Regions from separate parts of the Undibacterium sp. GW821-FHT11B02 genome, predicted to be linked through region 1. Evidence: predicted binding sites of a transcription regulator. Region 1 holds the regulator's gene; each other region holds the start of a gene.
What was found. Region 1 encodes sigma-54, which starts transcription at its own class of promoters, with help from an activator protein. Its sites were predicted from a motif close to TGGCANGNAANCTGCTTT; they were not measured.
Positions count from the first base shown of each region.

Region 2: the regulator sigma-54 is predicted to act here: its motif matches at 1,910-1,927, upstream of AC1RVX_RS19240 (urease subunit gamma).
Region 3: the regulator sigma-54 is predicted to act here: its motif matches at 1,832-1,849, upstream of AC1RVX_RS10915 (circularly permuted type 2 ATP-grasp protein).
Region 4: the regulator sigma-54 is predicted to act here: its motif matches at 1,515-1,532, upstream of AC1RVX_RS00560 (TorF family putative porin).

Region 1 is NZ_JBXASD010000010.1:78,811-81,947, forward strand. Features, by position in the region: gene hpf (ribosome hibernation-promoting factor, HPF/YfiA family) at 1-300, opposite strand, end outside; gene AC1RVX_RS21095 (RNA polymerase factor sigma-54) at 409-1,896, opposite strand; gene lptB (LPS export ABC transporter ATP-binding protein) at 1,908-2,660, opposite strand; gene lptA (lipopolysaccharide transport periplasmic protein LptA) at 2,661-3,137, opposite strand, start outside.
Region 2 is NZ_JBXASD010000008.1:331,696-334,832, reverse strand. Features, by position in the region: gene AC1RVX_RS19255 (hypothetical protein) at 1-430, opposite strand, end outside; gene AC1RVX_RS19250 (hypothetical protein) at 481-987, opposite strand; gene AC1RVX_RS19245 (RNA polymerase sigma factor) at 984-1,589, opposite strand; gene AC1RVX_RS19240 (urease subunit gamma) at 2,048-2,350, shown strand; gene AC1RVX_RS19235 (urease subunit beta) at 2,360-2,665, shown strand; gene ureC (urease subunit alpha) at 2,662-3,137, shown strand, end outside.
Region 3 is NZ_JBXASD010000004.1:462,927-466,063, forward strand. Features, by position in the region: gene AC1RVX_RS10910 (alpha-E domain-containing protein) at 1-277, opposite strand, end outside; gene AC1RVX_RS10915 (circularly permuted type 2 ATP-grasp protein) at 365-1,798, opposite strand; gene purM (phosphoribosylformylglycinamidine cyclo-ligase) at 2,020-3,063, opposite strand.
Region 4 is NZ_JBXASD010000001.1:122,530-125,666, reverse strand. Features, by position in the region: gene AC1RVX_RS00570 (YifB family Mg chelatase-like AAA ATPase) at 1-1,044, opposite strand, end outside; gene AC1RVX_RS00565 (accessory factor UbiK family protein) at 1,062-1,304, opposite strand; gene AC1RVX_RS00560 (TorF family putative porin) at 1,646-2,407, shown strand; gene AC1RVX_RS00555 (P-II family nitrogen regulator) at 2,423-2,761, shown strand; gene AC1RVX_RS00550 (ammonium transporter) at 2,782-3,137, shown strand, end outside.

The DNA.
Region 1 (3,137 bases):
ATGGTTCTGAATCTTGTCTTTGTGCTTGATGACCTGACGATCCAGTTTGTCTACCAGCGTATCAATCGCTGCATACAGATCATGAGCCAGACTTTCAACATGAATATCTTTGCCACTGATATGCAAATTAATGTCGGCTTTGTGTCGTTTTTCCTTTTCCCGGAGCTTGTCCACCGTCAGGATGACGGCGATATCAATGACCTGGTCGAAATGTCGCCTGATACGTTCTAGTTTGGTATGTACATATTCACGAATTGCAGGAGTTACTTCGACGTGATGTCCACTGATGGTGAGATTCATACTGTGCTCCTATAGTGATGTTGCTTGCTGTAACGATAAGCTCATTGCTGTCTTATTGCCTTGAGCTAAATCATATATAGCAATTCAAACCGTGATTACAAGGACTGCTTACAAAGATTTACGCAAACTCACTGGGGGGATTTTGAGGGCTTCACGGTATTTGGCAACTGTCCGTCGGGCAATTACCATGCCCTGTTCACCCAGCATGTCTGCAATTTTGCTATCAGAGAGTGGGCTTTTCTGGTCTTCTGCTCCTATCAACTGCTTGATGAGTGCGCGTATCGCGGTGGAAGATGCTTCTCCCCCTGTTTCCGTCGCGACATGGCTGCCGAAAAAGTATTTCAACTCAAACATGCCGTGAGGGGTCAGCATGTATTTTTGAGTTGTTACACGTGAGATAGTGCTCTCGTGTAATCCTAGTGTATCAGCAATTTCGCGCAAAACAAGGGGGCGCATGGCAACAGCACCGTGCGTGAAAAAATTGCGTTGTCTTTCAACTATCGCTTGTGCAACGCGCAAAATGGTGTCGAAACGTTGCCGCATATTCTTGATGAGCCAGCGCGCTTCCTGCAGCTGTGAGCCCAACCCACCTTCACCACGATTTTGCTTCATGATGTTGGCATACATGCTGCTGACACGCAATTTGGGCATAACATCCTGATTCAGCATGACTTGCCAGCCATTACCTGATTTCTTGACGATAACATCCGGCACAACATAATCAGATTCATCGACCGCAAAGTCGATGCCAGGGCGGGGTTTGCATAGCCTGATGACAGTTTGTGCGTCGCGCAAATCTTCGTCATCACAGTCAAGAATTTTCTTGAGTTTGGTGAAATCTCTTTGTGCAAATAAGGTCAGTTGCGTTTCAACAATTTGCAACGCCAGCCTGCGTGTCACGAAAGCAACTTTTGGCAAACGCTTGATTTGCAGGGCCAGGCATTCTGAAGGTGTGCGAGCGCCCACACCTGCCGGGTCAAAGCTTTGTAGCATGTTTAAGGCAAACGCCAGCTCTTCTGGTTCGACACATAATTCCAGTGGCAGGCTAGCATGGATTTCTTCCAGGGTTTCCGTCAGGTAGCCATTGTTGTCGATGGCGTCAATCATCAGCTCGACCAGGGCGCGGTCACGGGGTTCGCGCAGGTTCAAGCGCATTTGTTCTTGCAGATGTTCTCGCAGCGTGATGTGGGCGGCACCTAGTTGCGGGCGACCATCTTCATCGTCACTGCTCTTGCTGCCGTGATGCACATCATCAAAACTCCAGTCATCTTCACTGGCGCTGGTTGCCTCGTTGCTGATGGCGGTGTCCGTTTCACCTTGCGGCTCGGCAGTGCTACTGCTTTCATCTCGTACGGCGGGTGCTTCCATGCCGGCATCAGCCGCTGTGCTGCTGGTATTGATGGCACCGTCGGCCAACAGCCGTACGGCATGGTCCAGCGGGTCATCCACACGCTCCAGCATGGGATTTTCTATGAGCAGGGTTTCCAGTTCCTGGTGCAATTCCAATGTGGACAATTGCAGCAATCGTATCGATTGCTGCAATTGAGGCGTCAATGCCAGATGCTGGGAAGTACGTAGTTGCAGGCTTTGTTTCATGATGATTCCCGTCACATCCGGAAATGTTCCCCCAGATAGACGCGACGCACGGATTCATTTTGTATGATGTCATCCGGCTTGCCGCTGGCCAGTACTGCCCCCTGATTGATGATGTAGGCATGATCACAGATGCCCAGGGTTTCACGTACGTTATGGTCGGTAATCAACACGCCGATGCCACGTTCCTTGAGAAAACGCACAATACGCTGGATTTCGATTACGGCAATCGGGTCAACGCCGGCAAAGGGCTCGTCCAGCAAGACAAAACGCGGATTGGTAGCCAGTGCACGGGCAATTTCTACACGTCGGCGTTCGCCACCTGACAGCGACAGCGCCTGGTTTTCCCTGATCTTTTCAATTTGTAAATCGGCCAACAGGGCGTCGAGCCTGTTGGTGATGGCATCTTCGGAAAGAAATTTTCCGTTGGCATCTTTTTGTAATTCCAGCACAGCACGGATATTGTCTTCTACCGTCAGTTTGCGAAAAACGGAAGCTTCCTGAGGCAGGTACGATAAACCAAGCACGGCCCTTTGGTGTATAGGCAGTTGCGAGACATTGACATCATCGATAGTGATATCGCCGGCGTCGGATGGCACCAGGCCAACAATCATGTAGAAAGAGGTGGTTTTACCGGCACCGTTCGGGCCAAGCAAGCCAACCACTTCACCACTTTTCACTTCCAGCGATACATCGCGCACCACCTGGCGCGCGCCATAGCGTTTTTGCAATCCCTTGACGAGCAAGGTACTAGGCTTGGCACTCATTTAATTGGTCTGTTTGGGTTGCAAGGTGATTTTGACGCGGCCAGCACCGTCTACATGCTGACCAGTGGTTGAATTGGTACCGATGGCAATATCATTTTTACTGTCGTAGGACAAGTATTCGCCTTCCTGTTCCTGAGTGACCTTTTTGCCCTCCAGGTAGCGCACTTTGGCTTTGGAGATGAATTTGACGATCTCTGTTGTCTGATTGTATTCAGCACGGTCGGCTTCGCCTTCTACCCACAGATCGGGGCCGCCATCGCGTTTTTGCCGGAAGCTGACTTTTTTGCCGACACCACCAGTCAGTACCACAAACTGGTCACCATTTGGTGCTTCGGTGACGACGGCTTTTTCAGAGTTCACTATTAGCGTACCGCGTATCAGTTGCACACCTTTGGATAAGATACGTACGCTGTTTTTTCCATCGCTTTCAGAATAGCCGGCTTCTATCGTGGTTTCCTTGAAGCTGTCAGCTTTTTC
Region 2 (3,137 bases), on a different contig from region 1:
TTTCCAGGCGGGTGCGGCCAGCAGCGTCTCTATAGGTCAGGCTGGTGGTTTTGTTGCTGATCTGGTTGCCATCGGCCAGTGTCTGGGTTTTCTCCGCGATGACTTCTGCACTGTAAGGTGCATTTTTTATTGGTTTGACGGTTTGTATGCCTTGCATGCTGACAAATGCCTGATTCATCGCATCTGACACAATACGATTGACGGTTTTTGTATCTGGCACTTCAGCCATTGCCGCCAGTGCAGGCATGGGTGGCATGGGTGGCATGGGTGGCATGGGTGATAGGGGCGGTATTGCAGGCATTTGAATGATTTCTACATGCCGATGTGGCTGCTTTTCATCTGCCGGGGTCGCAGCGTCATTGTCCACATTCGCATGGGCCATCACACAGGAAGAACCCAATAGTATAAAAAGCGGAAATTTGACGTTCATGATGTTTCCTTTTTCGTTAGTCAGAGATGGGTGTCGGTAGTCGTTGGCATTTATTTTAAGAGACGCATGGCTAGAGGCTCTCCATCTGCCGTGACCAACATTTGTGCTTGTACCAGATCACCGGCCATTTCTGGTGAAACTGGCATGCCAAGGCTGGTGAGCCAAGCTGCAGGAATTTCTGCCTCCAGCATGTGCGGGGTTTCGTTGTCCAGGCGTTCCAGTGGTACCAGAGCGACAAAGGGTGGAAGCTCTTCGTTCATGGTTGAGGAATTTTCTGGTGGTAACTGCTGTCTGGGTGCGGGAAATAACACCATCAACATTACCAGGCTAAGGCTACCGCCCAGCGTCAGCAAACTGGCCAGCCAGGGGCGAAGACGTTTGGAACGGACCCGTGTTTTATCCTTGGCTTGCTGCCTGGCGAAGGCTTGCAATAAAGCTTGCTCTGCTGCTTCAGGTGTATTCAGTTCTTGCAAGTTTTTACGCAAAAGGCTGAATTGCTGATCCAGCATGGCATCTTTACTGCAGAAATCCTGATGGGTATTCATATTGTATTTCATCTTTCTGTTCCATTTTTAGCAGCGATTACCTCGGGGCGCCAGCCAAGTCGTTCGCTATATTGCAGCATCGCTGCACGTGCTCTCGATAAGCGGGAACGTACCGTGCCTATGTCTATGCTGCAAATTACGGCGATTTCTGCATATGACAGCTCTTGCAGCTCATACAAAATAATCACGTCACGATAATGCGGGCGCAGCACGGCCACTGCCTGTCTTACATGTTCAGTCAATTGCTGGTTGAAAATGGCATCTGTGGGTTCTGCTGCTTCGCTCATCAATACTTCTTCTTCGTCTTCATCCTCCAAACCTGACAACGGCTGATGGCGGCGTTGGGCCTGATCCTGTTTCAGCAGCAAGTTCCTGGCGATGCCAAACAAAAAATTCTGCAAATTGCCCAGGCCCGCGTCATAGCGATACGATCTGGTCAGCAAGCCCATGAATACGTCTTGTACAACATCGGCTGCCAGCGCGCTCTGGCCGCAGCGCATCAGGGCATAGCGATAAATCGGCCCTTGATGGCGCTGGTACAGACGTTGAAACGCAGCGACATCGCCATCGCGCATTTGCCTTAGCAAGCTGGAGTCTGTATTCCCGGTATCCATATTCATTTGAAGTGTAGGACTTACGCAAAACCGCCCCAACTGCGTTGCAGCTCCTAACCGTACTAAAGTACTGTCTTCGTCACTGCGCCTTGTTGGGACAATTTTGCGTAAGTCCTAATTTGTTTACTGTTGTGTTCGGCTTGGCTTTAGTGAAATCAAGTCTCTTGATAGGTATTACTCTGAGCAAGCTTAAAAGTTCCAACTATTTTGCTGGAAAGGCTGTTAGCCTGATATTTAATGAAAATGCACCTGAGTGGTGATTTTCTGCATTTATTTGGTGCATCTCTATGCAATATTGCTTGCTCATGCATGAATCTACTTGGTTCAAAACTTGCAGTGTTGCTTTTGATAATCCTTTGGTAGTAAAAGTGGACATTCAGTATCTGACTACTTGTTATTTTGAAAATCAACCGAAATAATAGGAAAGAGCAGTCACTACATGGAGCGAGAAAGAAGATATGGATCTGACACCCAGAGAAAAAGACAAATTGTTGATATTTACCGCTGCCTTGCTGGCGGAGCGGCGCAAGGCGCGAGGCCTTAAATTGAATTACCCGGAAGCGGTCGCTCTGATCACTGCCGCCATCATGGAAGGTGCGCGTGATGGCCGCACGGTGGCTGAACTGATGTCGGAAGGTACGCAAATACTCAGCCGTGCCGATGTCATGGAAGGCGTGCCGGAAATGATTCCGGATATCCAGGTCGAAGCAACCTTCCCGGATGGTAGCAAGCTGGTTACCGTCCATCACCCCATTCCTTAGGAGAAAACCATGATACCAGGCGAAACCCTGATAGAGGATGGGGATATCGAATTGAACGTGGGCCGTCCAGTGGTCAGTATTACTGTGGCCAATAGCGGCGACAGGCCGATACAGGTGGGCTCACATTTTCATTTTTTTGAAACCAATCCCTCCCTGCAATTTGACCGCCAGCTGGCTTATGGCATGCGCCTCAATATTGCTGCTGGCACAGCCATCCGTTTTGAACCCGGGCAGCAACGCAGCATAGAACTGGTGGCCTTGGCCGGTGACAGAAAAGTCTATGGTTTCAGCGGCAAAGTGATGGGGGCACTATGAAAATTTCACGTCATGCTTATGCTGAAATGTTTGGGCCAACCACGGGTGACCGCATCCGTCTGGCAGATACTGGCCTGTTCATAGAAATTGAAAAAGACTTCGCCATCTATGGTGAAGAAGTAAAATTTGGTGGCGGCAAGGTGATTCGTGATGGCATGGGCCAGTCGCAAAGACCACATGCCGAAGTCATGGATACTGTCATCACCAATGCCGTGATTATTGACCACTGGGGCATCGTCAAGGCCGACATCGGCATCAAAAATGGCCTTATCGCCTGCATAGGAAAAGCTGGTAACCCAGACATACAGTCCGGCGTTGACATGGCAATTGGTGGTGCGACGGAAATCATTGCCGGTGAAGGCAAGATCGTGACCGCGGGCGGCATCGATTCGCACATCCATTTTATTTGTCCGCAGCAGATAGAGGAAGCGTTGATGAGTGGTGTCACTACCATGCTGGGTGGCGGCACTGG
Region 3 (3,137 bases), on a different contig from region 1:
GCGCTTCTTTCAGGCAGGAGGCAATCGACGACGGGTTCATGGGATCTTTCACCATGAAATCGAGCACATCTTTTTTGGTCAGTATTCCATATTGATGGTCAAAGGCAGACTGCAATTCAGAAATGCCGAGCATGGCGCGCCAGCCCTGTTCGGCATCTTTTGCCGACTGTGGCAACATGGAAGTCTGGATATTCACGTCCAGCATACGTGCGGTATTTTCGGCGCGTTCGGTGTAACGTGCCATCCAGAACAAGTGATCAGCGGTGCGGCTTAACATGGTATTTTTCCTCAATCTTAAAACCTGTTGCAACATTCAATGACAGCCCGGGCTGTCTGTCCAAGGCTGTAGTGCTTCAAGAGGCGATTAATTTTCCAGTATCCAGGTGTCCTTGGTACCACCACCCTGTGAAGAATTCACTACCAGTGAACCTTCTTGCAAGGCGACGCGGGTCAGGCCACCCGGGACCATGGAGATATGTTTGCCCGATAGTACAAAGGGGCGCAAATCAATATGTCTGGGGGCGATGCCGCTTTCAACAAAGGTCGGGCAAGCTGACAATGCCAGTGTCGGCTGGGCGATGTAACCATCTGGCTTGGCCAGCAGGCGCTGGCGGAAATCTTCAATCTGCTGCTTGCTGGAAGCAGGCCCGACCAGCATGCCGTAACCACCGGCCCCGTGTACTTCCTTGACCACCAGTTCAGACAAATTGGCCAGGGTGTAGGAAAGGTCTTCTGGCTTGCGGCATTGATATGTGGGCACGTTATTCAATATCGCTTCTTCTGACAGGTAGAACTTGATCATGTCCGGCACAAAGGGATAGATGGATTTGTCATCTGCCACGCCGGTACCGATGGCATTGGCCAAGGTAACCCGGCCAGCGCGATAGACTGACAGCAGGCCAGGTACACCGAGCGAAGAATCCGGGCGGAACGCCAGTGGATCAAGAAAATCATCATCAATACGGCGATAAATCACATCTACCCGCTTGGGCCCGCGTGTTGTACGCATGAAGACAGCATTGTCATTCACAAACAAGTCCTGCCCTTCTACCAGTTCCACACCCATTTGCTGAGCCAGGAAAGCATGCTCAAAGTAGGCCGAGTTATACATGCCGGGGGTCATGACCACCACTGTCGGGTCATCCACACCCATAGGTGCCACTGAGCGCAAATTGTCCAGCAACATGTCTGGATAGTGATCAACCGGAGCAATTTTGTTGCGGGTAAACAGCTCAGGAAAGAGACGCATCATCATCTTGCGATCTTCCAGCATGTAGGACACACCCGACGGCACACGCAAATTATCTTCCAGCACGTAGAATTCGCCCTGACCGGCACGCACTATATCCACGCCGGCTATATGGGCATAAATATCGGAAGCGACAGAAATGCCCTGCATTTCTGGCCGGTATTGTGCATTTTTGTAGATTTGTCCGGCAGGGATAATGCCCGCCTTGATGATGTTTTGATCATGATAAATATCATGAATGAACATGTTGAGTGCCTGCACGCGCTGGACCAGACCTTTTTGCAATTGCGCCCATTCATTCGCAGGAATAATCCTGGGGATGATGTCAAAAGGGATCAGGCGTTCGGTACCAGCATCATCACCATAGACGGCAAAGGTGATGCCAACGCGGCGGAAGCTGAGATCGGCTTCGGCGCGCTTGCGCTGTAACCTGTCTGCAGACTGCCGCGCCAGCCAGTCGCAAAAATCGCGATAATGCTCGCGGGTGTTACTGTTATTGCCAGGCGTGCCTGCGTAGTCGGCCGCCATTTCATTGAAAAATTTTGCCATGTTCAAGTCTCGCGGTTACAGTACAGCAACAGCATATCAAGAAACGTGCCAGTTCACTCACTGATTTGCAGGAACGTGGTTTTGCTTAGACAGGGGTGTTGTTTTGCATGCAAAAATGCCAACCCGATGCAAAGTTGAAAGGGAATACGAAAGGAATGAGGAAGAACACGCAACCTGGCTGGCAGGTTGCGTCGATACAGCTACGGTGTGGACGACGATATTTAGACTACGATAGTCTGATGCTCGTCACCAGCACGGGCACGGATTTCACCAATACGGTACACGGTTTCACCGGCTGCGGCTAATTGTGCCATGGCAGCATCCGCCAGGTCGGCAGCAACAATCACCACCATACCAATGCCGCAGTTGAATACACGGTGCATTTCTGCGTCGGCCACACCGCCATGTTGTTGCAGCCAGGTGAACAGAGGTGGCAATGTCCATGCGTCTTTGTGCAGGACGGCAGTCAATTTGTCGCCCAATACACGTGGGACGTTTTCAACCAGACCACCGCCAGTGATGTGGGCCATGCCTTTGACTTCCATGGATTCCATCAGGGCCAGCAAGGGTTTGACGTAGATGCGAGTAGGTGCCATCAGGGCATCGCCCAGGCTACGGCCGTGGAAATCCGCACTCAGGTCTGGCTTGGCAACTTCGATGATCTTGCGCACCAGCGAAAAGCCGTTGGAATGGATGCCTGAAGAAGCCAGCCCCAGAATCACATCACCAGGCTGGATTTTGCTGCCATCGATGATTTTTGACTTTTCTACCGCACCGACCGCAAAACCGGCCAGATCGTATTCACCATCCGGGTACATGGATGGCATTTCGGCAGTTTCGCCACCGATCAGGGCACACCCGGCTTGTTCACAACCAAAGGCCACGCCTTTGATCACGTCAGTGGCAGTTGCCACATCCAGCTTGCCACAGGCAAAATAGTCAAGGAAGAACAAGGGTTCGGCGCCTTGCACCAGGATGTCATTAACGCTCATGGCCACCAGATCGATGCCGACGGTGTCATGCTTGTTGAGGTGGAAAGCCAGTTTCAGCTTGGTACCCACACCATCGGTGCCGGAAACCAGAACAGGTTCCTTGTATTTTTTGCTGACTTCAAACATGGCGCCAAAACCGCCTATGCCAGCCATGACACCTTCGCGCATTGTTCGTTTGGCAAAAGGTTTGATGGCGTCAACCAGCGCGTCGCCAGCGACCATATCGACACCAGCGTCGGCGTAAGAGAGAGAAACAGGGGTAGAAGTGCTCATGATATTCGGCAATAGGGGCAGGAGGCGGTAAAATAGAGAAATTGCCAGAAAAGTCCGGCAAAACCGCTATTTTA
Region 4 (3,137 bases), on a different contig from region 1:
TAACTGGAAACTGGCCGGGAAATCCGCCTGTCGTGCTGCTCTTGAAATGGTAATGTGGCCTGACTCCAGCGGTTCCCGCAATACTTCCAATACTTTCCTGTCAAATTCTGGCAGTTCGTCGAGGAAGAGTACGCCACGATGGGCGAGAGAAATTTCACCCGGACGTGGTGTGCCACCACCTCCAACCAGTGCAACTGCAGAGGCTGTGTGATGGGGTGCCCGGTAAGGTCTTGCTTTCCAGCGCTCTATTGCAAAGCCTGATGTCAGCGATAGTACGGCGGCCGATTCCAGCGCTTCCTGATCAGTCATGGTTGGCAAAATACCGGGAAAGCGTGCCGCCAGCATGGATTTACCGGTGCCAGGCGGCCCCACCATAATGACTGAGTGAGAGCCAGCTGCGGCGACTTCCAGTGCACGCTTGGCCTGCAATTGCCCTTTGACTTCAGCAAAGTCGGCATAGCGTGGACGCTGTACCTGCGAATGGGCGCGGTGGCGTACCAGCTTGCTATCATTACCCAGCGCGGCGAAGTGAGCGCACACTTGTAACAATGAATCGGCTGGGTAAATGGCTGCATCGCTGACCAATGCAGCTTCATCAGCATTGGCACGTGGCAGGATAAAGGCTGGTACTTGTTTGCTGTGTTGCTGGCTTTTGCAGATGGCAAAGGTCATGGCCAGCGCGCCGCGTATGGGTCTTAGTTCACCCGACAGTGAAAGTTCACCGGCAAATTCATACTGATCCAGGGCATCCGCCGGGATTTGTCCAGACGCGGCAAGTATGCCCAGCGCAATGGGCAAATCAAAACGCCCCGATTCTTTAGGCAGGTCAGCCGGGGCCAGATTAACTGTAATCCGCTTCGCTGGGAAATCAAAGCGCGCATTTTGCAGCGCAGCCCTGACCCTGTCCTTGGATTCTTTGACTTCGGTTTCTGGCAAACCGACGATAGTAAAGGCTGGCAGGCCATTGGCCAGATGCACTTCCACGGTAACTTGTGGTGCATCCATACCATTCAGGGCGCGGCTTTTAAGGACGGCGAGCGACATCGGTTTGCTGAACCTGATTATTCGTCGTTTTGTTGTGCTTCCAGGGCGGCTACCCTGGCTTCCAATGCTTCCAGCTTGGCGCGTGTTTTTGCCAGTACTTGTGCCTGTATATCAAATTCTTCCCTGGTGACCAGGTCGAGTTTGGAAAATCCCTGACTCATCATGGCCTTGACGTTTTTTTCCAGGTCTTTTGCGGGAGAATTTTCCAGGACCTGATTTACTTTGGCCTGCATGTCGCTAAAGAAATTTTGCTTGTTCATTTATTATCCTCTATCTTGAATGTGCACTTTAACGGTGCATATTTTTCAATGCATCAATTTTGTGCAGAAAAATCAGTGCATTTTATTGGTGCATTGATGCCGCACACTTCGCTTGCCATTTTACCCATAAGGCAATGATAGCGCATCTGCCCCCGATGGCTATTGGTTTTGCCGGAGGTATTTCAATCTGTGCCTGAAAAATTGCGTAGTTGGCACGACTCCTGCTAACAGGGATATGAAAAGAAAATTCAGGCGTTCATGGCAGTGGTATCTGCAAGTATGCGATGAATGCAACAAGGTTTAATCCGATTCAAATCTTAATCAACTATGGGGGAAGCGCAATGAAAAAATTAGTATTGGCCGCTGCTGTTGCTACGTCGTTCTTTGGTGGTTTTGCCCAGGCAGAAGATGCCAAGCCAGAAGAAGCCAAGCCAGATAATGAAGTCAGCTTCAACGTTGGCGTAGTCAGTGAATACCGCTATCGTGCCATTTCGCAATCTCGCCTTGATCCAGCACTGCAAGGCGGCGCTGATTATGTACACAATCCCAGTGGTTTTTACGCTGGTACCTGGTTGTCAACCATCAAATGGACCAAGGATGCTGGTGGTAGCGGCGACGTCGAATGGGATCTGTATGCCGGTAAAAAAGGCGAGATCGTCAAGGACGTTTCTTATGATGTCGGCGTACTGTCTTATGTATACCCATCCAATGGTCTGAACAAGGTACCTGGTTTTGCTGACGCCAACACAACTGAAATTTATGGTCAGATCGGCACAGGTCCAGTGTACGCAAAATATTCGCATTCCGTGACCAACCTGTTCGGTTTCGTCAATAGTAAGAACAGTGGTTATCTTGATTTGGGTGCGAATGTTGAAGTGACAGAAGGCTATACACTGGGTTTGCATGTTGGCCGCCAAATCATCAAAAACAACGGTGCTTATTCTTACACTGACTGGAAAATTGGCGTCAATAAAGAATTTTTCGGCGTCAACTTTGGTCTGGCAGCACTGGGCACCAATGCAGACAGGAGACTATACGTGACTCCGGCAGGCAAGTTCACAGGCAAAACCACGGTGGTATTGTCTGCAGTCAAAACTTTTTAAATATTTGAGGCTAGCATGAAACTGATTACTGCAATTATCAAGCCTTTCAAACTCGATGAAGTCCGCGAGGCGCTGTCCACCATTGGTGTACAGGGCATCACCGTGACTGAGGTGAAGGGCTTTGGCCGTCAAAAAGGCCATACCGAGCTGTACCGTGGCGCAGAGTATGTCGTTGACTTCCTGCCAAAGACAAAAATTGAAGCAGCTGTGGATGATGCCATTGTTGACCGTGCGATCGAAGCGATAGAAACCGCTGCACGTACCGGAAAAATCGGCGATGGCAAGATTTTTGTCTATGACTTGCAACAAGTTGTGCGTATTCGTACCGGTGAAACCGGCAACGACGCACTCTGATCTGCTACCAGGGAGCTCATATGAAAAAACTATTAAAAAATGTAGTGGCAGGGACAGCCATACTGGTCAGTCTGGGTTTTGCATCGATGGCAATCGCCGAAGACGCACCAGCCAAACCTGAGGCTGCAGCAGCATCCGTCGCCGCAGTATCTGCGTCCGCTTCAGCACCAGCGTCTGCACCTGCCGCTTCGGCAGTGGCGGCCCCTGCATCGGCACCAGCTGCGCCAGCGGCTGCTGCCGACCCGGCTGCAGCTTCCGCTGCGGCTGCACCGGCACCTACACCTAATAAAGGCGATACCGCCTGGATGATGGTCGCCACTTTGCTGGTCATTTTGATGACCATACCTGGCCTGGCTTTGTTCTACGGTGGCCTGGT